3 regions of the Mesorhizobium sp. BHbdii genome follow, and region 3 is predicted to be linked to each of the others. Evidence: riboswitches for the same ligand, from Rfam matches in the RefSeq annotation. Region 3 holds a riboswitch; each other region holds the start of a gene.
What was found. Region 3 has a riboswitch for thiamine pyrophosphate ahead of ACWTU8_RS03000 (YkoF family thiamine/hydroxymethylpyrimidine-binding protein). Riboswitches for the same ligand answer to the same signal wherever they lie in the genome.

Region 1 (7,746 bases), on a different contig from region 3:
TCGAGGAGCGCCGGCTGAGCGACGAGGGCGCGACGCTCGAAGCCCTCGGCGAGGCGCTCGGCATCTCCAAGGAGCGCGTCCGCCAAATCGAGGCACGCGCCATGGAAAAGCTCAAGATAGCGCTGGTGAAGCAAAACCCCGAGTTTCTGGCGACAGCCGCCTGAATCTTATTTGTCGGTGATGATCTTGACCTTGTCGCCGGCGGACACTGCTGCACCGGGCGACATCGCGTTGAGCACCCTGAACAGGTCCAGCTTGCGATCGACGCCGACCATCTGCGCGGCGAGCGACCCCATGGTCTGTCCGGGCCGCACCGTGACAACGCGGATATGCAGCGGCTTCAGCGCCGCTTTCTCGGTTGCGCTCAAGATACGGAAGGAGCCGCTGACCGAGCGCGCCAAGGCATCCAGCGAGGTGCTGGCGGAAGGTGCCGCGGTCAACAGCCGGTAGACCTGACCGCCGGCGCGGATCACGGCGATGTCGAACTGCCAGCCCTCGGCGCTGGCATGCGCCGTCGCCGCCTCGTTGCCATTGATCGTTTCCTGGCGCACGCTGCTTTCGTCGAGACCGGCCACCCAGCCGCTGCGGATGTAGTCGGTCAGCGAGCGGCTCTTGTCGATCGAAACGCCGTCGAAGCGGATCGCTATGTCGCCTGGCCCGGTTGCCGTCACCGCCGCGGCCGAGTTGTCGATGATGAAGCCATCGGGCACCGAGAACGACACGCCGAGCCCTGGATGCAGGAAGGTTTCGCCACGCACATAGCCCTCTTCCGGTGTGTCGCCGTAGAGCAGGCCGTCTATACCGGCGAGGAAGGCGTCGCGGTCGCGCGTGCCGACGCCGGGCGCACCGAACTGGCGGGCATGACGCTGCGCCAGATCGATGCGTTGCGGCGTGTTGGGATGCGTCGCCAGGAAGTCGAGGCTGGCGTCGGTGGCGCCGCTGATAGAGCGGAAATCGGTGTAGGCCGACATGGACTGCAGGAAGCGGCCGGCGGCAAAGGGATCGAAGCCCGCCTCGCCGATCGACTTGATGCCGATGCCGTCAGCCTCAAGCTCCTGATTGCGCGAGAACTGGGCAAGCCGCAGCTTGCCACGGATCAGTGCCGCCTTGGCGGTCGGGCTGTCGCCGAGCACATCCGAGACGACCTTGGTTGCAAACCCCTCCTCAGCCTCGAGCTGCTGGCGCTGCAAGCCGTGGTTTGCAGTGACGTGGCCCATCTCATGCGCGATGACCGCGGCGAGCTCGGCCGAATCGTTGGCCAGCGCCAACAGGCCGCGCGTGATGTAGAGATAGCCGCCCGGCAGCGCGAAAGCATTGACGTTGGGCGAATTGAGGATGGTGATGCGGTAGGTCTGGGTCGGGTTGGCGGACACCACGGTCAGGCTGCCGACGACCTTGGCGACCATACGTTCGAGCTTGGGATCGGAATACTCGCCGCCATAGGTGGCGAGGATGCGCGGGTGCTGCGCCTTCGCCATTTCGGCGAGCTTGCTGTTGGCTGCGACATTGTCGACCGTGATCGGTTTGTTGGAAGGCTGGAAGCCGGATTCCTGCACGTCCGGAGGCGTGAACATCTGGCAGCTTGCCAGCGCCATGGCAAAGCCGGCCAGCGCGAGGAAGCGCGCCAGTGGTTTCCTTCTCACTCTGTCGGTGCCGGTCGGCAGAACAGCTTCCTTTCGGGTCTCAGCACATGGCCCTGAAAATCGGGCATCGATTTTCAGAAAGGATCATACGCACAATCAACTGCCACAGCGTCCTTCGCGCCCACGAGCACGCATGACACCGAAGTGGCAAATCACAACCTATGCCGGACCAGTATCGGAGGACCTAGCCACACTACTTTGACCATGGCAAGCAAGCACCACATCGCCTGAAGCCGGTTTGGCCGTAAATTATGTCCGCTTCCGGGCAACATCTCGTGATCCCGCGCCAAACGGACCTGCACCGATATAGTGCCGGAAGGCTTCCGGTCCAGCCTTGGTGAAAAAATCGGCGACAGTCCCGGTTGCGGCAACTGTGGCATTGTCCAGGAACACCATGTCCTTGCCGATACGGTGGGCGTCCTCCGGCTGATGCGTGACGAACAGCACCGTCATGCGCCGCTCTGCATGAACGTCGGCTACCAGATCGAGCATGTCGTCGCGCAAGGCCGGTCCGAGCGAGGCGAACGGTTCGTCGAGCAAGAGCACCGGCCGGTCGCGCACCAGGACGCGGGCGAGCGCGACGCGTTGCCGCTCGCCACCGGAGAGTTCGCGCGGCAGGCGCTGTTGCTTGCCGGCAAGGCCGACGCGCTTGAGCGCCGCGGCGACCGCAGCGTGGTCGGCCTCGGTCAGCCTGAGCGACGGCGAGCGGCCAAGGCCGACATTTCGTTCGACCGAAAGATGGGCAAAGAGATTGTTTTCCTGGAACACCATCGACACCGGCCGCGCCGAAGGCGGTTTGGCGCCGAAATCGGCGCCGCCGATCAGCACGCGGCCCGATCGCGGCCTCTCGAAGCCGGCCACCAGATTGAGCAGTGTCGATTTTCCCGAACCGCTCGACCCCATGATGGCGGTGATCTTCGAGGCGGCGAACTCGACATCGAATAAAAACGGCGCTTCGCCATAGCTGAACGAGACCTTTTCCAGCCGCACAGCCGTACCGCTTTCACTGTTGAGCGTCATGATTTTTCTCCCCCCCGTCCCAGCCAGTCCGCGGCCAGGACAAGCGCGAGACAGACCAGGCCGAGCAGCAATGCCAGGCCTGCCGCGTCCATAGTGCGGTAGCTGCCCATGCGCGACAGCAAGAGATAAGGCAGCGTCTGCAGGGAGTCGCTGCCGAACAGGGCAATGACGCCGAGATCGCCGAGCGACAAAGCCATCGCGAACGCGAAACCGGTGGCGAGCGGCCGCCGCAGCGACGGCCAGTCGACCAGCCGGAACCGGTCCCAGCCCGAAATGCCAAGCAGTAAACAGAGCCGTTCGTGGCGTTCGCTCGCCGCATCATAGCCGGGGCGAATGGCGCGGATGGCAAACGGCATCGCCATCACCGCGTTGACGGCGACGACCATGACAGGGGCGATGGCAAAGACATCGCTGAAAGTACGCAGGAGAAGGAACCAGCCGGCGCCGATTACGATGGGCGGCACGACGAGGACGAAGCCGGCGCCGGTATCGGTGGCGTATTCGAGCAGCGTCTTGGCGTCGACGCGACGCCTCAAGGCCAGCGCCCGTCGTGCCATGACGAGCGACAGCGACAGCGCCACTGAAAGCAGCGCCGCCAGCAAGGCGAGCACGGCGCTGGTCAGCGTTGCCTGCCGCACCGCGCGCTCGGCCGCCAGCCGGCCGAGATCGGCCCCAAGGCCTGACGTCACCGTGGCCGCCATCGGCCCGGCGACGAACAGCAATGCCAGAACGATCAATGCTGCGTTCAGCACGGTCTCGGCCGTACCAGCCGAAAGATACCGGCGCGGTGCCACCGGCAGGTTGGCGTCGCCGACGGTGTTGGCGCCAAGCCGCATCAATGCAAGCACCACGATGAAGGTCAGCGCGATCTGCAGCAGTGTCAGCGTGACCGCGCGGGCAGGATCGAAATCGAAACGCAGCGCCTGATAGATGGCGACCTCCAGTGTCGTCGCGCCCGGCCCACCGCCCAGCGTGAGCACGATGGTAAAGGATGTGATGCAGAGCATGAAGACAAGCCCGGCGACCCCTGGCAGTGCCGCACGCAGCGTCGGCCATTCGATCAACCGGAATGCGGGTCTGGCGCCCATGCCGAGCTGGCTCGCCAGCCGCCACTGGTCGGCCGGCACCGTCGCCAGCGCCTCGAGGAACAGCCGCGTCGCCAGCGGCAGATTGAAGAAGACATGGGCTACGAGGATGCCGGACAGGCCGTATATGCCCGGCCAGCCCTGACCGCCAATCGCGGTGAGCACGCCGGCGAAATAGCCGGCACGGCCATAGAGAGCCAGAATGCCGAGTGCGGCGACGATGGCCGGCAGCGCAAGCGGCACGGCGAAGAGCTGCAGGATCAAGGCACGACCAAAGAAGCGCGGATGCCGCGACAGCGCCCGCGCAACGAACAGCGCCGGCACCACGGAAAGCAGTGTCGACAGCAAAGCCTGCCACAGCGTGAAACGGGCGACACGGAAGAGGTAGGAATCGAAAGTCGACGCGGCGCCGGTCGGGTTGCGCGTAGCTTCAAGGATGAGCCCGGCGAACGCTCCGCCGATCAGCAGCGCAACAGCGGCAAGCGCGATGGTGCCGGCGGTGACGCGGGGATCGGCAGGATATCCGGTATGCATGCCGCCCTGCCTGGTTCAACGATCGTCGAAGCAGAAAATATGGCTGAGGCCGAGTTCCCGCCCACGCCCCTCTGTCCTGCAGGACAGAGGGGGGCACCGTAAGGTGATCATCTTTCAATCACAAGCTACTTGCTCATCACCGACAGCCATTCGTCGACCCAGGCCTTGCGGTTGGCGGCGACCTCTTCGGGGCTGAACAGCAAAGTCTTGGTCGGCTTGACGAGCTTGTCGAAGGCCGGATTGAGCGGCTTGTCAGTTTTGCCGGCAGGAAACATCCAGTTGGTCTCGGGGATGACATCCTGGAATTTCGGCCCGGTCATGAAAGTCAAGAACTGTTTCGCCAACGGGTTCTTCGCACCCGTGGTGGTTATGCCGGCAACCTCGATCTGCAGATACTCGCCCTCCTCGAAGGACGCCGCCTGATAGCGTTCGGTGTTTTCGGCGACCATGTGATAGGCCGGCGACGTGGTATAGGACAGCACCATCGGCGCCTCACCCTTGGTGAACAGGCCATAGGCCTCGCTCCAGCCCGGCGTCACGGTGAGCACCTTTGCCTTAAGCTTGGCCCAGGCTTCCGGCGCCTTGTCGCCATAGACCGACCTCACCCACAACAGCAGGCCGAGACCGGGCGTCGAGGTGCGCGGATCCTGGATAACGATCTTCTCATCGGCATTGCCGTCGACCAATTCCTTCAGGCTCTTCGGCGGGGTCTTTAGCTTTTCGGTGTCGTAGACGACGGCGAAATAGCCATAGTCGAACGGCACGAAAATATTGTCGCTCCAGCCACCCGGCACATTGACGTCGATGACGACGCCATGCGGCGAAAACAGGCCGGTGGCCTTGGCTTCGGCCGTCAGATTGGTGTCGAGGCCGAGCACGATGTCGGCCTTGGTTGCGGCGCCTTCCAGCTTGACGCGGTTGAGCAGGGCGACGCCGTCGGCGACCGCGACGAATTCGAGAGTACAGCCGCATTCGGCCTCGAAGGCCTTCTTCACCGCGGGGCCTGGACCCCAGTCGGCGGTGAAGCTCTCATAGGTATAGACGGTGAGTTTTTCCTGCGCGGATGCCGGCCCGATGCCGGCGAGAAGGGCCGCCGCAAGCAGCATTGCCGAAACAAGAGTGTATAAAAACGTGCGCATCGGCGCCTCCTTCGTTCACGTTGAAAGGAATTGAGGCGTCGGGCTGTCCGAAACGTCTAATCCCTCCGCCGGTACAAACCGGATCAGGTTCAGCGGGTTGGCATGGTTGCCTCTCAGCTGGTCCGCGAAGATCGCGTCCAGCACCCCGTTAGAGCGTTTCGACACATAGGCCCGGCCCAGGTGTGGCGCAAGCGGAAGTTTGCCGGGCATCCGGAACGCGGCCTTCCGTTTCGCAAGCAGGGCTGGTAAGGGCCACGCATATGAGCAAATTCACCATCCTGCTTGGCGGCGATCTTATCCGCACGCCGCTGCTCGACCGCCAGGTCGCTGGCACGCGTGTCATCGCCGCCGACGCCGGCATGAGCCATGCCCGGACGCTGAGCCTGACGCCGGAACTCTGGGTCGGCGACTTCGATTCGGTGCCGGCGGATTTGCCGGACGAGCTGGCCGCCGTGCCCCGCCAGGTGTTTCCGGCAGAAAAGGACAAGACCGACGGCGAACTGGCTATCGCCGCCGCGCTCGAACGCGGCGCGACCAGCCTCGTGCTTGCCGGCGCGTTCGGTGGCAAGCGGACCGACCACGCCTTCTTGCACCTGGCGCTCAGCGTCCGACTGGCCGAGGCAGGGACGGAGGTGCTTTTGACCAGCGGCGCACAGGAAGGCATCCCCTTGCTTCGCGGAAAGGTCGGCTTCGACTACGCCGATGGCACGCTGTTTTCGATTCTCGGCTTTTCCGACCTTTCCGGCCTGAGCGTGACCGGCGCCAAATGGCCGCTGAACCATATCGAGATGGCGTTCGGCTCGTCGCTGACCATTTCCAATGAGGTCAAGGGCCGGCTTGAAATCGCGCTGGGCAGCGGCCGCGCGCTGTTGCTCGCCCACCCATTCCCCCTTACCGAAAGCTGACATGGCGCCGCCACTTCTCAATCTCGACGGGATAAAACTGACCTTCGGTGGCACGCCGCTGCTCGACGGAGCGGAACTGACGGCGTCGGCGGGCGACAAGATCGCTTTGGTCGGCCGCAACGGCTCGGGCAAGTCGACGTTGCTCAAGATCGCTGCGGGATTGATCGAGCCGCAGGACGGCGAGGTGTTCCGCCAGCCTTCGGCGACAGTGCGCTACCTGCCGCAAATGCCCGACATGGATGATTTCGCCAGCGTCCGCGCCTACGTCGAGGCGGGGCTCGGACCCGCCGACGATCCCTACCGCGCCACCTATCTGATGGAGCATCTCGGCCTGTCCGGCGACGAGCGGCCGAACGATCTCTCCGGCGGCGAGGCGCGCCGTGCTGCCCTTGCCCGCGTCATGGCGCCGGAGCCCGACATTCTCCTCCTTGATGAGCCGACCAACCATCTCGACCTGTCGGTCATCGAGTGGCTGGAGGAGGAGCTTGGCCGCACCTCTTCGGCGCTGATCGTCATCTCGCACGACCGCCGTTTCCTCGAGCGCGTGTCACGCGCCACTGTCTGGCTCGATCGCGGCCAGACCCGCAGGCTCGACAAGGGCTTTGGCCATTTCGAGGAATGGCGCGACAACGTGCTGGAAGAAGAAGAGCGCGAGCAGCACAAGCTTGGCCGCCAGATCGTGCGCGAGGAGCACTGGTTGCGCTACGGCGTGACGGCAAGGCGCAAGCGCAACATGCGCCGGCTCGGCGAACTGCAGACCCTGCGCCAGCGTTTTCGTGGCCATCGCGGCGCCGAGGGTGCGGCGACCATGGTGGCCAGCGACGCCGCCGAATCCGGCAAGCTGGTGATCGAGGCCAAGAACATCGAGAAGAGCTTTGGCGATCTTACCGTGGTCAAGGGCTTCTCGACCCGCATCCAGCGCGGCGATCGTGTCGGCTTGGTCGGCCCGAACGGCGCCGGCAAGACGACGCTGCTGAAGATGCTGACCGGCGAATTGAAGCCGGATTCAGGCTCGGTGCGGCTCGGCACCAATCTGGAGATCGCCACGCTCGACCAGAAGCGCGAGGCGGTTGACCCGGCCGAAACACTGGCGCAATACCTCACCGACGGGCGCGGCGAGAACCTTGTCATCAATGGCGAGCAGCGCCACGTCGTCTCCTATATGAAGGATTTCCTGTTCAAGCCGGAACAGGCGCGCACGCCGGTGCGCGAGCTTTCGGGCGGCGAGCGGGCGCGGCTGCTGCTCGCCCGCGTGCTGGCGCGGCCGGCAAACCTGCTGGTGCTCGACGAGCCGACCAACGATCTCGACATGGAGACACTGGAACTGCTTCAGGAACTGGTCGCCGGTTTTGCCGGTACCGTCATCCTGGTCAGCCACGACCGCGATTTCCTCGATCGCACGGTGACCAGCCTGATCGCG
Region 2 (7,746 bases), on a different contig from region 3:
CGCGCCGGACATATTGTGCACCTCCAAGGGGCTGACGGGCGGCGCGGTGCCGCTCGCGGCGACGCTTGCCACCGATGCGATTTTTGAGGCGCACTATTTGAGGGACCGGACAAAAACCTTCTTCCATTCGAGTTCCTACACGGCCAATCCGATCGCCTGCGCGGCCGCACTCGCCAATGTCGGCATCTGGCAGGAAGAACCGGTGCTGGAGCGGCTCGCCGCCCTGGCGCGGATGCAGGACGAGAACTTGGCGCGATTCCGCGACGATCCGCGATTCGAGAATGTGCGCGCCATAGGCACCATCGCCGCGCTGGCCCTGTGCGTCGAGGGTGCCGGCTATCTCGCCGAAATCGGCCCAACGCTGCGTGCCTTGTTCCTCGAGCGTGGATTGCTGGTGAGGCCGCTCGGCAATGTCATCTATGTCATGCCGCCTTATTGCGTGACGTCGGACGAGCTCGACCGCCTCTACGACGCGATCGACGAAGCGGCCGACCTGGCGGGCAACGGCCAATGAACCGTACGGCGCGCCTAGTCGGGTTTGGCCATCATGTCCCGGGCCGAAAGGTCGAGAATGCCGAGATCGAGCAAAGCCTCGGACTGGATGCCGGCTGGATCGAGCAGCGCACCGGCATCCGCTCGCGCTTCTGGGCGGAGCCCGGCGACACGCTTTCGGGCCTCGCGGCCAAAGCGGGTGCGATGGCGCTGGACGATGCCGGCATCGATCGCAAGGACTTTGGCCTGCTCCTTCTTGCGACTTCGACGCCGGACCATCTGCTGCCGCCGAGCGCGCCGCTGGTGGCGCACCGGCTCGGCTGCGAAAACTCGGGCGCGGTCGATCTCGCCGGCGCTTGCGGCGGCTTCATCTATGCGCTGACCTTCGCCGAGGGGTATGTGCGCCTGCACAACCGACCGGCCGTCGTGATTGCCGCCAACATATTGAGCCGTAGGATCAACCCGGCCGAGCGTGCAAGCGCGGTGCTGTTCGCCGATGCCGCAGGCGCGGTGGTGCTCGTACCGTCCAGCGATCGGGCCCACGGCATTCTCGGGGCGTCCCTGAGCGCCGACGGCGGAGGCTATGGCCTGATCCGGATCCCGGCCGGCGGCAGCAGCCGTCCCTTCTCGGAAGAGATCGACATCGGTGACACACGAATGACCATCGCCGACGGACGCCAAGTGTTCGTCAAGGCGGTCGACATGATGAGGCGCTGTTCTGAAGAGGCGCTGGCGGCGGCCGGCCTCTCTGCCGACGACGTCACCCGCTTCGTGCCGCACCAGGCCAATGCCCGTATTTTTGACCCCGTCGGAAAGGCACTCGGCATCGCCGACGAGCGCATCGTCAAGACGATCGCAGAGTATGGCAATTCGTCGGCCGCGACGATCCCGCTGTCGCTGTCGGTCGCCCATCGTGCCAGATCAATTGAACCTGGCGAGAACCTTCTGCTGGTGGCTGCCGGGGCCGGGCTCACCGGCGGAGCGCTGGTGGTCGGTTTCTAACTCGGCAATCGGCATGTGGTCGCTCGGGTGCCCGGCAGGAGGACTGTGCTCGCTGCCGGGCATGTAGGCCTTGGGAGCGGTACGTTGCGCGATCAAAATAACAGGTCCTGACCGATGCCAACTTGCTAATCCTTTCGCTCGTTGGCCGCATTGCTGCGATATCCTTGCAAAAGCGCCCGATGTGGATCGAGGCTCAGATGTCGGGTTGCGTTCGCAGGTCATCACTCCGGGCCCTCGATTCACGCATCAAGCCGCTTCGGCGAGACTGCTTTTGACGGCGGCCGGCGCGAGGCCTATTGGCGAGGCACTTGGTGGTGGCGTTGGGCCTGCAGGGTCGGGCTGTCTCGGGGCGGCGCTGGTCGAGGCGCTTTTTCTTGCTTTTCAATGTTATCAACAGCTGCGCTTGTTTCTGGACCAATCTGTTGCGGGGACCCGTATTCCCGCCAATTCTCGTTGCAATGGCCCGCCTGGTCTGAAGTTGCCTTCGCGTGCTTCTGGCTCAACGGCAGTTGACAGGACGGCCGCGCTTCCTTCAGTTTGAGTGCCTCACCAGGGGAGTCCCGGCAAGGGGCTGAGATACTGCTATCGTGCGCAGTGACCCGTTGAACCTGATCCAGTTCATACTGGCGTAGGGACGGTGCGAGGTTTCGCGGGTCGGCCACCCGGCTTCGGCATTCGGGCAATGACCCGACAGCAAGCGAAGCTTCACTTCCTCCTCACCGCGTGGACTGGGTCTCCGTTGCACTGAGCAGGGAGGCTCACCATGGATACCCGGAACGACCCCAAACCTCAGGTCACCACTGGTCCCCTGCCCGCCTCGTGCAAGGTGTACAGGCCCGGTACCATTCATCCTGAAATCCGCGTGCCGATGCGCGAGATCGCCGTGCACCCGAGCGCCGGCGAGCCTCCGGTCACGGTCTACGATTCCTCCGGTCGCTACACCGACCCAGACGCGTCGATCAACATCGAAAAGGGGCTGCCGCGTCTGCGCGAGGGATGGATCGAGGCACGCGGCGACGTGGTGCGCTACGACGGACGCAGCGTCAAGGCGGAAGACAACGGCTTTGCCACCGGCGACCGGCTCACGCCGCAGTTTCCCGAGCTCAACGGGCCGCTGAAGGCCAGGGGCGGCAAGGCGGTCACCCAGCTTGCCTATGCGCGTGCGGGCATCATCACGCCGGAGATGGAATTCGTTGCCATCCGCGAGAATCTCGGCCGGGAGGAACTGAAAACGAAGCTCGCCCGCGATGGCGAGAGTTTCGGCGCCGTGATCCCCGATTACGTGACGCCTGAGTTCGTGCGCGACGAGATCGCGCGCGGCCGCGCCATCCTCCCGGCCAACATCAACCACCCGAAATCGAAGCCGATGATAATCGGCCGCAATTTCCTGACGAAGATCAACGCCAATATCGGCAACTCGGCGGTGACTTCTTCGATGGCCGAAGAGGTGGAGAAGATGGTGTGGGCCACCCGCTGGGGCGCCGATACGGTGATGGATCTTTCCACCGGCCGCAACATCCACAACATTCGCGAATGGATCATCCGCAATTCGCCGGTGCCGATCGGCACCGTGTCGCTCTACCAGGCGCTGGAGAAGGTGGGCGGCATCGCCGAGGAGCTCTCGTGGGAGGTCTTCCGCGACACACTTGTCGAGCAGGCCGAGCAGGGCGTCGACTATTTCACCATCCACGCCGGCGTGCGGCTAGCCTACATCCCTCTGACCGTGGACCGTGTGACCGGCATTGTCAGCCGGGGTGGTTCGATCATGGCCAAGTGGTGCCTGGCACACCACCGGGAAAGCTTCCTCTACGAACATTTCGAGGAAATCTGCGACATCTGTCGCGCCTATGACGTGTCGTTCTCGCTGGGCGATGGGCTGCGCCCCGGATCGATCGCAGACGCCAACGATGCCGCCCAGTTCGCAGAGCTTGAGACGCTTGGCGAACTGACCAGGATCGCCTGGGCGAAGGACTGCCAGGTGATGATCGAAGGTCCCGGCCATGTTCCCATGCACAAGATCAAGGAGAACATGGACAAGCAGCTTGCGGTCTGCGGCGAGGCGCCGTTCTATACGCTCGGACCACTGACGACCGACATCGCGCCTGGCTACGATCACATCACCTCGGCCATCGGGGCGGCGATGATCGGCTGGTTCGGCACGGCGATGCTCTGCTACGTGACGCCCAAGGAGCATCTGGGCCTGCCCGACCGCGACGACGTCAAGACGGGCGTGATCACCTACAAGATCGCGGCCCACGCGGCGGACCTCGCCAAGGGCCACCCCGCGGCGAAGGTGCGCGACGATGCGCTTTCGCGCGCGCGTTTCGAATTCCGCTGGGAGGACCAGTTCAATCTCTCCCTCGATCCCGAGACGGCGCGGTCGATGCACGACGAGACCCTGCCCAAGGAGGCGCACAAGGTTGCGCATTTCTGCTCCATGTGCGGCCCGAAATTCTGCTCGATGCGCATCTCTCACGACATACGGGCAGAGGCGCAGAAGGAGGGCATGGCCGCGATGGCGGAGAAGTTCCGCGACCGCGGCGACCTCTACGTGCCGGTCGTGGATAGCGAACTCCATCGCTTGGACGGCGTCCAGGAAGGCTGACGATGCACGTGCTTGTCAAAGGCGCGGGCGTGGCCGGTCTCGCCGTCGCCCATGAACTCGCCAGTTGCGGCGCCGATGTCACTGTCGTCGAGCGACAGCCCGCCATCGGCGGTGGCGCGTCTTGGCTCGCCGGCGGCATGCTCGCGCCCTATTGCGAGCGGGAGAGCGCCGAGGAAGACGTGATCCGGCTGGGCCTGCCCGCCGCGGAGTGGTGGGAGGCTGCACTTCCGGGCAGCGTTTGCTTCAACGGAACGTTGGTTGTCGCGCCGTCTCGCGATATGGCCGAGTTGCGGCGCTTCGCCGCGCGCACGCGGGGCCATCGGCAGCTTTCCGTCGACGAGATCGGAGTACTGGAGCCGGACCTTGGCGGGCGTTTCCAGGCAGGCCTCTTCTTCGAGGAGGAAACCCATCTCGACCCGCGCCGCGCGCTGCAGGGGCTGCACGCGAAGCTTACCCTGCTCGGTGTCGACTTTGTCTTTGGGCAACCCGGCGCCCCGCCCGGCGCGCACTTCGACCGCATCCTCGATTGCAAGGGCATGGCCGCCGCACGCTCGCTCCCCGGCCTGCGCGGCGTGCGCGGCGAGGTGCTGGTTCTCAGAACATCCGAGATCTCGCTTTCCCGACCGGTACGCCTGCTCCATCCGCGTATTCCGGTCTATGTCGTGCCGCGCTCGGGAAACTGCTTCATGGCCTAACCGGCCCGAAGCTGCGATTTTGGCCAAGTTTGGGAACATTTAATGAACGTCATGGCGTGGTCGGTGATTTCAGCAGCATAGCGACGTTTTCGGCGGTAAATTTGAAACCCCGCCGATCGGGTATCCGCTCGGCGGAGATGGGATATTTCGGCCGTCGAGGATCAATGCCGGTGACCCGGAATCTTTCACCTTCGACCGTGAACTCGCGTCCGAAGTCCGAGGGTGTCAAACCGTATCGCGCGGCCAGATACTCGAACATGTCCTTTTCGAGATTGAATGCTGTGCCGTCGGAGGCGGGAATGCTGACTCGGAACACCGGCTCGAAGGCAAAGCCGGACTCCAGGCTGCGCCAGCCGGCGCCCTCTATGACCAATCCATGATCCGCGGCGATCTTTTGGCAGGCCTCGAGCATCTGGGCATGGATTGCTTCGCAAGCTGCCGGTGTCAGGCGAGTCATGCGCTTGCCTTTGCTCATTCTGATTCGCCTTTCCGCACCTGGTCCACAGTTCCTCGCGAGATTGGCGTTAAGCACCGGCGCCGTGCCGCCGTTTGCGCGGTTTCAATTTCTTGGTCGCTTGCACCAACCATTCGATAGCGCCGGGCGTCGCCTGCCAAGCCTCGCCATTCTCTTCGACGTATTCGGCCGCCTCATCTTCGCCTCCCATGGTGATGTAGCCGTCCATGGAGGCAACCAGAGGCTGCTTGCCGGACAAGACGCCGGGCACATGGCGGTTGGCCAGCCAAGCCTCTTCGGCCAGTTGGTCGGCGTCTCGATCGTTCTCACGGAAGGCAAGCAGGGCCTGCGTATAGAGCCACGCGGCAACGCCATCGTCTTGGATGAGCTTCTTAAGGGCCTTGATGGCATTGCGCGCCAAAAGATGCCCGGCCAGTACGTAGCGAATGCCTTGATTGTCGTTGGGATTGAGCTCAAGCATAGCCCAATAATGGCCAATCGCCTCCTGATGCTGGCCGAGCCGCCACAGGGCGGCGGCAAGCCCGGCCCGCGCCCGCATATAGGGGCGGGTTTCAAGAAAGCCCCAGAAGTGTCCGGCATATTCCTCGAACCCCTCAGCCCCGAGCGCCTGTTCCCCCGCCTCCACACCCTTCTGGTACCAGGTGAGGGCTTCCTCGACGGATTTCGCCTCTTCCTCGGCCAGCAGCACATAGGCGTCAGCGCACAAGGGCGACACTTTGAGCGCTTTCCTGGCCAGGGCGATCCGTTTGCTGCGGGTAGTCGCCTCCCAGGCCTCATACATGATGTGTTGCGCCGCCTCGACCGGGTCGCTCCCGCGCAGCCGCCCGCCGGCCAGACTGGCCATGAACCCCTCCATGCCGCGCCGGTCCGGCAGCGGCGGCAGTGCGTTGTCATTCTTGGGCTTCTTGGCTTCACCGTCTTCTTCCGTGGCTTTCTTCGAGACAGGCATGGTGTTTCCTCCTATTGCGCGGTTACGCCGCCTGTTTCCGCTCGAAATCGATGCGGCGATTGAGATCAAGATCGAAGCGGCCGTAGGGATTAACATGGCCGTAGATCAGTGGTGTGAGACCGCGATAGTCTTCCGGCGCAAGCCGCGCTGCCCATTTCGGCTCGCTCAGCACCGACTGCATCATCCTGGTGTTCACATAGACCAGCGACGCCTGCAGCAGATGCAGGGCCAGCGCCGAGATCTCCTGATCCTCCAGCCGGTTGGTGGCGATCTCGCCGCCCTTGCCGAAGAACACGAAGCTGGTGGCGCTGTTCCAGTTCTCGACCACGTTCAGACCTTCGTGGATTTCCCGGCGGAATGCCTCGTAGCGCAGATACCGGCACAGGAAGATCGTCTTCGCCGCCCTGCCGAGTTCGGCCAACGCCTTGTAGGTCGGATGCATCGCTTCGGCGCGGGCAAAGCGGCGCAGGATCGCCTCCGGATCGGCCGTCCCGCTGTGCATGGCGGCGGCTTATTTGACCATTTCGTTATATTGCTGCTCGATCTCGTCCCAGTTGATGACACTGGAAAGAACCGGCAGCAGATTGGGCAATTCCGCTCGCAGGCCCGGATAGGGCAGCGCCAGCTTCTGCCGGGCGATCGCCTTCAGGCGTGGCGCCAGCTCAAACCCAAGCAGATAGCAGAACGCAAAGCCGATCGCGCTCTGGCCATGGCTGTCGACGTATTGCCGCTGGATCTCCATGTCGGTGCAGTGCCGCAGCACGCCCTTAATCATCGCGGCGACCTCCGAGGACGAACACCGCTTGAGCTGCGAACAGATGCAGGTCGAACCCTTTTCGACATGCCAGTTAGATCATCACGCCGCGGCCACCGTAGCGGACATGCCATTCGGTCATCAGGTTGCCGTCCCAGGCCCCGAACTTCTTGGAATCCGATGCGCAGGTCGTGCCGGCCTCACCCCAGATGGCAGTGTTGCGGATGGCCAACGTCGCATTGGCGACCCCGGCGCAGGCCGCCTCGAGCGCGGCCCGGTCAGGGAAGCGCCGGCTCACGTGCAGCAGCTCCTCATAGCTGACATCCGGGCAGCCCGCCGCCACACGCTTCAGGCCGGCATTGGTGCCCAGCCCGTAAAGACACAAAAGCAGGCGCCGGTCGAGCACGTCTGGGGAGAGCGCCACGCGGGATGCCGACGTCTCAAAGGCGTTGAGAAAGCCGGTGTCCAGTGCCGTCTCCTTCAGCACGTCCAGGAGCTCCGTCATCGGCCAGCGCTGCCCGATGTCTGCCTTGACCGAACGAAGACCCTGCGGCTCCGGCAGCGGCTGAAAGGGCGTGATCGAGAGGCGGTTTTCGCCGCGCCACAGAATCCGCACCTTGTCGTTGGACGGGATTTCGGCGTTGAGCAACCGAAGTTCCCGCTCCAGTTCCGTCTTGATTTTCCGGCTGAAAGCGCGTGCATCCTGGGTCAGGTTCAACGCGCCATAATAGGCCCCGCGCCTGGCCTCGAAATCCCCCGGCAAATCCTCGTCCG
Region 3 (7,746 bases):
GCCGTCGGCTTTCGCAGGTCTGGCGAAAGCGTGCAATCGAAGCGAATATTGGACCAGCCCTTGTCGTCCGAAAGGCTGCCCAGACCCGACAAGCGGTTGTCTTGCAGCGTGAGCGGCTGTTCGCTTCTGCTGGCACTGGCGTCGACCGTGCCCAAGAAGAATCGTGTCCGAACCGAGCCTTTCTGGCCCGAACCTTCCTGGAAAAACTGCGCTCCACCCTCGCAGGCCCATACGGCACGTTGCAGATCGTTCGAATTCTTCGACAGATCGGCTGGCAGCGTTGGAGCCTCGGCAGCGAAGGCAATCGTTGAGGCCGACATAAGTGCTATCTGAATCGTTGCTAATATTGTTCGCTTGGTCATGTTCACTTTGGTCTCTCATCTTCACGTTGCAGCGAATGATCGTCGCCACGCCGTCATTATCTATCGATGTTCTGTACCAAAGCGTTCTATTCTTCGTTAAAGTTTGTGGCAAGACGAGATATCGCGGTCAGCAACGCGCCATTCGGCGGCGCCGGCGTGGCGCCGGTGGCTACGGCTGTCATTAAGGAAGTCGGCGATCCTTGCAGCCAACTTCGCCGAGGCGAAGGTGAGCAGCCGGTCGTGATGGACGACGGGCTCGCCGGTCTCATTGTCCCAGATGTCGAACCGGCAGCTTGGGTTCGGTATGGCTTCGAAACGGTTCTTCATATCGATGGTCCCGGTCGTTTGGTTGCCTTGGGCGGTCTACGGCGCCTGGGCCGTGCGGGCGCGCTTTCGCAGGCGCTGTTGGCAAACAGCAGAAGGTCGGCCCTGGCCCACAGCAGGTAACAGGCAAGCAATGTCAGCGGCGCGGCAACAAGGGCAGGGGAACCGCCCAACCACACCTCAGGCAGGCGGCGCCCATCGACAGCGCCGCCGCGAGCGTCGCCGGCAGGCGGCTGGCCAGCACCGGCTGGCCGAACAGGAACGGCGCTATGCCAAGCCCGATGGCGCCGATCCCCGATAGGAGATCGGCGAGGCGGTTAAAAGCCGGATCGGGGACGTCCGCCCGGCCCAGGCGCGGTGATAGACTTCGCCGCTGCAGAAGAAGACCAGCGTCGCCAGCGTCAGCGCCACCGCACCGCTGCTGCCAGCGAAATAGTCGAACAGGCCGGCGCCGCCCATGCCGGACCCTTGGGGGGCGGTGAGCTGGATCGTGACGCCCATCACCAGCCCGAGCGCGTTGCCAAGATTATAGTAGCCGCCAGGACCGGTCATACGCGCCCGGATCGCCGCCACAAATCGTGAAAGCGCCTCCGCGGTCCGGCCAGAAGCCGCAGCCTTCGGTTTCGCGTCAAGACTCGACGCTTCGAAGGACAAGAGATCGGCCAGCGCCGAGGCAGTGCGCCATTCGGATTGCGCGTCGTCCCGGCGGAATGGCGTGTGATCGTTGTCGAGCCGCATCGGATCCTCCTAGTCATGGGCCGACGGTTTCGGAGAGCTTGAGGCCTCCGGTAATCGGCTGTGATCGACGGACCCAGGTTTTCGACCCCGACTTACGGATGGCTTACGTGCGTTTTTGGCTATGCTTTTAGCAGCGGGCACGCTCGCGCAGGTCGCCTCGGTTAGCTTGCCTTCGGCGCGAGGCGCTGCGCGACATGGTCGGCGATCGCCAGGCTTGAGGTCAGGCCGGGGCTCTCGATGCCGAACAAATTGACGAGGCTCTCCACGCCGTGCACCGCCGCGTCCTGGATGACGAAGTCGGCATTGGCTTCGCCGGGACCGGAGAGCTTCGGCCGGATGCCGCTATAGGCCGGCTGCAGGCTGCCATCGGCGAGGTCCGGCCAGTATTTGCGGACCTCGTCGTAAAAGCGCTCGCCACGCGCTGGATCGACGCGATAGTCGAGTTGATCCGTCCATTCGACGTCAGGCCCGAAGCGGGCGACGCCGTCGAGGTCGAGCGTCAGATGCACGCCGAGCCCGCCGGGTTCGGGTATGGGATAGACCAGTCGCGAGAACGGCGCCCGGCCGGCGACCGAAAAATAATTGCCCTTGGCGTAGCGTAGTTCTGGCACGAATTGCCGGTCGAGCCCGTCAAGCGAGCCGGCAAGTGCCGTGGCGCCAAGCCCGGCGGCGTTGATGAAGCGCGCGGTGGCGATTTCAAAGCCGCCGCTGGTGCTGTCGACCGTGTCGAGCACGATGCGCCCACTCTCGATGCGGCCGGCGACGATGCGGGTGTTGAGGCTGAGTGTCGCCCCGTGCTTCTCGGCGTCGCCCAGCAGCGCCAGCATCAGCGCGTGGCTGTCGATGATGCCGGTTGCGGGAGACAAAAGGGCCGCCGTGCATCGCAGCTTCGGCTCCAGCCTGCGCGCCTCGGCGGCGGTTAAGGGCGTCAGGTTGCCCGCGCCGCAAGCAGAGGCGTTGGCCAGGATGGAAGCGAGCACCGGCTCCTGTCCGGCATTCGTGGCGACGACGAGCTTGCCGCAGCGCGCATGCGGCACCGCCCGCTCCTGGCAATAACGGTAGAGCTTTTCCCGGCCTGCCACGCAGAGCCGGGCCTTCAGCGATCCGGCCGGATAGTAGATGCCGGCATGGATAACCTCGGAATTGCGCGAGCTAATCCCGGTGCCGATGGCGTTCTCGGCTTCGAGGATCAGGGTGTCCATGCCGCGCTGCGCCATCTCGCGCGCGATCGCGAGGCCGACGACCCCGGCGCCGGCAACGATGCAGTCGACATGGTCCACGATCAGGCCACCTCAGCCCTGTTGTTGTGCCTGGAGAGCCGTTCAACGATAACGACCCGGCGATGCGCACAGACGGCTTCGTGCAGGTTCTCGCGTTCTGCGGCCTCGAAGCTGAAATTCTGCATGTCTTCCGTCCATCCGCCAGCGCTTTCGAAAGGGCTTGACACCCTTACGAGAAACAGATGCATCAAACAGCATAATCCAAGAGGCGATGCGCGCCGAACGGCGGCAGGACCCAGTCCGGCATGCAGGACAGGAACCATCATGGACGCACGACCGAATTCTCCCGAAGCCCGCGACGTCAGCTACCACATGCACGCCTACACCAATGCCCGCAAGCATGAGGAGGCAGGGCCGCTCGTCATCGAGAAGGGCGACGGCATCTATGTCGAGGATCTGGCCGGCAACCGCTACATCGAGGCGATGGCCGGGCTTTGGAGTGTCGCGGTCGGCTTCTCGGAGAAGCGGCTGGTCGACGCGGCGGTGCGCCAGATGTCCAAGCTGCCTTACTATCACGACTTCGGTTCCAAATCGCATTCGCCGCTGATCGATCTCGCCGAGAAGCTTGTGCAGATGGCGCCAGTGTCGATGAGCAAGGCGTATTTCACCAATTCCGGCTCCGAGGCCAATGATACGGCCATGAAGATGATCTGGTACCGGTCCAATGCCCTCGGCCAGCCGGCACGCAAGAAGATCATCAGCCGCAATCGCGGCTATCACGGCGTCACCATTGCCGCGGCAAGCCTGACCGGCCTGCCCAACAACCACATTTCCTTCGACCTGCCGATCGCCAATGTGCTGCACACGTCGACGCCGCACCATTGGCGCGAAGCGCTGCCAGGCGAGAGCGAAGAGCAGTTTTCGAGCCGGCTTGCCGACGACTTGGAAAAGCTGATCCTGGCCGAGGGCCCGGAAACCATCGCCGCCTTCTTCGGCGAACCGATCATGGGCGCCGGCGGCGTCATCGTTCCGCCGGCCGGCTACTGGGAGAAGATCCAGGCGGTGCTGTCGAAATACGACATCCTGCTCGTTGCCGACGAAGTCATCTGCGGCTTTGGTCGAACCGGCGAAATGTTCGGCTCGCAGACCTTCGGTATCAGGCCCGACATCATGGTGCTGTCGAAACAGATCTCTTCATCCTACCTGCCGATCTCGGCCCTGCTGATCAACGAAAAAGTTTTCGAGCCGATTGCCGACGAAAGCAATCGGATCGGCACCTTCGGCCACGGCTTCACCGGCGGCGGCCATCCCGTAGCGGCCGCGGTCGCGTTGGAGAACCTGAAGCTGATCGAGGAACGCGATCTCGTCGGCAATGCGCGCACGGTCGGCGCGCATATGCAGAAGTGCCTGCGCAAGTTCGCTTCGCACCCGCTTGTCGGCGAAGTGCGCGGCGTCGGCCTGATCGCGGCGGTCGAACTGGTCGGCGACAAGGCGGACAAGACGCCGTGGGAGACGGCCGGCGCGCTGGGCGGGCTCGTCAACGGTTTCATGCAGCAGAACGGCGTGATCTCGCGCAACATGGGCGACGCGCTGGCCTTCTGCCCGCCGCTGATCATCACCGAACCCCAGGTCGATCAGGTGGTCGACGCGTTTGAAAGATCGCTCGAAGCCGCGGTCAAGCAGGTCGGATCACAGAGCTGATCAGGTCATCCGAAGGGAGAGGCTGAACGGGCGTTGGTGGCTGGCGAAAGCCAAAGCGGGATCCGATCTCCCCCGCAAGCGGGGGATCGGCAGCTTCGCCGGCGCCGCCAAGCTTGGCAATTGCTCTGAAGCGATTGCCTTGGAGCGATTGCCCTAGACCCATACTTGAACATCCTTTGCGCGGGTGCTACGTCGCTCATATCGACAGGGGCGCTCCGTATTGCCGGGGCTGAGATGGTGGGCGTCAAGCCTTCGGTCCCTCAAGCTGATCTGGGTAATGCCAGCGGAGCGAGGCGACCATGTTTTCAGGTGCACAGATTTCCCTGTATCCGATGTGCGACGATTTCGTCGGCGTCATCCTTAGGGCACTTTCGGCGATGGATCCCTATCGACCGAATTTCCGCATCGAGACCGACGACATCTCGACGCTGATCGTCGGCCCGCCCGAACAGCTTTTCCCGGCCATGCGCGATCTCTTCGCATCGGCGGCGGCAAGTGGCGTGCATTGCGTGTTGTCGGCAACGGTGTCGCGTGGCTGCCCTGGCGAGCCTGACGATCCGATCTGCACACCGCTTTCCGGCAGCAGCCACGAGCCGTCCCTGGCCGAGCGCATCGGCGCGGCGCGGGCGCATGTCGACGGTGCGAAAAAACTCGGACAAGAGGTCGCCGCGCAGTTCTCGCTCTATCCGCTCGGCGAGGGCCACCACATGGACGAGATCTACGGCTGCATCGACTTCCTCAAGGCCTCGGGGGTCTTTGACAGGTCGAAGAATTTCTGCACGAAGCTGAGGGGCGACGCTGGACCGGTGTTCGCGACGGTGTCGGAAGCTTTCCTTCGCTTCGGCGCGCCGCAAGGCCATGTCGCGCTCGACCTTACCGTGTCGGCGAACAGCCCGAGCCCTCGTTAGCCTTGGCTGTCAACAGGTTGCAGCGAGATCCGAGACGGCATCCGGAACGACCACCAGCTTGCCGACGAAATCCTTGGCAATGAAATCCGCCTGGGCGCGGTGGAAATCGGAGAGCTTGTAGACGCCGCCGACCAGCGGTCGGATCTTCTTGTCCTCGATGTAGCGCACGATACGGCGGAAATCGTGTCGTGTGCCCTGACTGGACCCGTGCAGCTGCAACTGCTTGAGATACATAGTGCGCAGATCGAGCTGCACGACCGGGCCGGCAATCGCGCCGGCCGTCGTGTAGCGACCTTCGGGCCTGAGGATGCGCAAGAGGTCGTTGAACATGGCGCCGCCGACCAGGTCAGCAACCACGTCGATCGGCCGGCCCTCGGTCGCTGCGTTCACGGCGGCGGGCAGGTCGGCGATGCCACGAGTGATCACCGCTTCGGCCCCGATGTCGAGCACCGCCTGTTCCTTGCCCTTGCCGACGACGGCATAGGGGATGGCGCCGCGCGCCCGCGCCAGCTGCACGATGCCGGAGCCGACGCCGCCAGAAGCGCCAGTGACCAGCACACGCTCGCCAGCTCTTAGTGCGGCACGTTCCAGCATCTGTTCGCCCGTGAGATAGGCGCAGCAGAAGGTGGCAAGTTCGACATCGGTCATTTCGGTATCGACGACATGGGCGTTCTCGGCTGGCACAGCCTGGTATTCGGCATAGCCGCCGTCACGGCCGTGGCCCATGTAGTCGATGTCGGCGAGGGAATCGTCGTCGCGGTTGTAGATCGAGAAATCGACCATCACCCGCTCGCCGATACGGTCCGGCGAGACGCCATCGCCGAGGGCGACGATGTGGCCGACCGTGTCTGTGCCCTGGATGCGCGGGAAAGTCAGCGTGTTGCCTTGGCGGCGCCAAGTCGATACCGCGGCAGCATCTTCCTCCGTGCCATAGGCGCCCTGACGCACCCAGACATCGGTGTTGTTCATGCCGCAAGCGGTGACCTTGACCAGCACTTCACCTGGGGCGGGCGAGGGCACTTTCACGTCGGTGCGGTAGACGAGCTTTTCCGGCCCGCCGTGACCGGTCAGCTGCACGGCGGCCATGGTGGCGGGGAGGGTTTTGGTCATGGCGTCCATGTCGATCTTCAGATGTTTGCAAACACGCTTTTCACCGCATCGGCCGTCTTCGAGACGATGATGTCGGCCTCTTCGCGGGTGAGGCAGAGCGGCGGCGCAAAGCCGAGAATGTCGCCCTGCGGCATGGCGCGGCCGATGACACCGCTTGCGGCGAGGGCGGTTGCGACCTGCGGCCCGATCTTTTGCGATGCATCGAAGAACACGCGATCATTTCTGTCGGCGACGAACTCGATTGCCGCCAGCATGCCGTCGCCGCGCACCTCGCCGACGTTTTTGTGGCCGCCGACGGCTTTCGCCAGTTCGGCACGGAAATAGGCGCCTGTCTCGGCGGCGTTGGTCACCAGGTCCATCTCGTCGATCAGTTCGAGGTTGGCGACACCGGCGGCAACGCAGATCGGATGCGCTGAATAGGTCCAGCCATGGCCGAGCGAGCCGAGCTTGTCGGAACCCTGCACCAGCACCTGCCAGACCTTGTCCGAGACGATGACGCCCGACAGCGGCGCATAGGCCGAGGTCAGGCCCTTGGCGATGGTGATCAGGTCGGGCTTGATGCCGTAATGGTCGGAGCCGAACATGGTGCCCAGCCGGCCGAAGCCGGTGACCACTTCGTCGGCGACCAGCAGCACGTCGTATTTCTTCAGCACCGCCTGGATCTTTTCCCAATAGAGGGCGGGCGGCGGCACAATGCCGCCGGTGCCGAGGATCGGCTCGCCGATGAAGGCGGCAACCGTGTCCGGGCCTTCAGCCAGGATCATCTCTTCGAGCTTGTCGGCGCAGTATTGGGAAAACTGCTCCTCGCTCAGCGAGCGGTCGGTACGGCGGAAATAATAGGGCGCCTCGGTGTGCAGGATCGGCGCACGCGGCAGGTCGAAGGCGTTGTGGAACAGGTCGAGCCCAGTCAGCGATCCGGTCATGACGCCGGAGCCGTGATAGCCGCGCCAGCGCGAGATGATCTTCTTCTTCTCCGGCCTGCCGAGCACGTTGTTGTAGTACCAGATCAGCTTGATGTTGGTTTCGTTGGCGTCGGAACCGGAGAGGCCGAAATAGACCCTCGACATGCCTTGCGGGGCGCGGTCGATGATCATCTTGGACAGCGTGATCGACGCCTCGGTGCCGTGGCCGACATAGGCGTGGTAATAGGCGAGGTTCTTGGCTTGCGCGGCGATGGCGTCGGCGATCTTCTGCCGGCCATAGCCGACATTGACGCAATAGAGGCCGGCGAAGGCATCGATGCTCTTGCGGCCATTATTGTCCCAGATGGTGACGCCTTCGCCGCCGGCGATCACGCGGGTCGGGCTCTCGCCGCGCGCGTGGGTACCCATATGGGTCGAGGGATGGAAGAAGTGGTCGCGGTCCCAGGCGGCGAGTTCGTTG

Region 1: it holds a riboswitch for thiamine pyrophosphate, as region 3 does, so the genes downstream of both, thiB (thiamine ABC transporter substrate binding subunit) here and ACWTU8_RS03000 (YkoF family thiamine/hydroxymethylpyrimidine-binding protein) in region 3, are expected to answer to the same signal.
Region 2: it holds a riboswitch for thiamine pyrophosphate, as region 3 does, so the genes downstream of both, thiC (phosphomethylpyrimidine synthase ThiC) here and ACWTU8_RS03000 (YkoF family thiamine/hydroxymethylpyrimidine-binding protein) in region 3, are expected to answer to the same signal.

The regions. Positions count from the first base shown of each region.
Region 1 is NZ_JBSPKX010000005.1:277,933-285,678, forward strand. It holds gene ACWTU8_RS24875 (RNA polymerase factor sigma-32) at 1-164, shown strand, start outside; gene ACWTU8_RS24880 (M48 family metalloprotease) at 168-1,595, opposite strand; gene thiQ (thiamine ABC transporter ATP-binding protein) at 1,893-2,663, opposite strand; gene thiP (thiamine/thiamine pyrophosphate ABC transporter permease) at 2,660-4,282, opposite strand; gene thiB (thiamine ABC transporter substrate binding subunit) at 4,408-5,421, opposite strand; TPP riboswitch at 5,465-5,579, opposite strand; gene ACWTU8_RS24900 (thiamine diphosphokinase) at 5,682-6,326, shown strand; gene ACWTU8_RS24905 (ABC-F family ATP-binding cassette domain-containing protein) at 6,328-7,746, shown strand, end outside.
Region 2 is NZ_JBSPKX010000013.1:40,548-48,293, forward strand. It holds gene ACWTU8_RS30245 (adenosylmethionine--8-amino-7-oxononanoate transaminase) at 1-514, shown strand, start outside; gene ACWTU8_RS30250 (beta-ketoacyl-ACP synthase III) at 511-1,494, shown strand; TPP riboswitch at 2,036-2,147, shown strand; gene thiC (phosphomethylpyrimidine synthase ThiC) at 2,258-4,099, shown strand; partial or broken gene ACWTU8_RS30260 (FAD-dependent oxidoreductase) at 4,102-4,788, shown strand; gene ACWTU8_RS30265 (hypothetical protein) at 4,844-5,269, opposite strand; gene ACWTU8_RS30270 (hypothetical protein) at 5,319-6,218, opposite strand; partial or broken gene ACWTU8_RS30275 (Tn3 family transposase) at 6,241-7,746, opposite strand, start outside.
Region 3 is NZ_JBSPKX010000001.1:628,774-636,519, forward strand. It holds gene ACWTU8_RS02970 (hypothetical protein) at 1-155, opposite strand, end outside; gene ACWTU8_RS02975 (hypothetical protein) at 459-689, opposite strand; gene ACWTU8_RS02980 (hypothetical protein) at 954-1,424, opposite strand; gene ACWTU8_RS02985 (NAD(P)/FAD-dependent oxidoreductase) at 1,586-2,704, opposite strand; gene ACWTU8_RS02990 (hypothetical protein) at 2,707-2,829, opposite strand; gene ACWTU8_RS02995 (aspartate aminotransferase family protein) at 2,969-4,345, shown strand; TPP riboswitch at 4,542-4,654, shown strand; gene ACWTU8_RS03000 (YkoF family thiamine/hydroxymethylpyrimidine-binding protein) at 4,645-5,253, shown strand; gene ACWTU8_RS03005 (alcohol dehydrogenase family protein) at 5,263-6,372, opposite strand; gene ACWTU8_RS03010 (aminotransferase) at 6,381-7,746, opposite strand, start outside.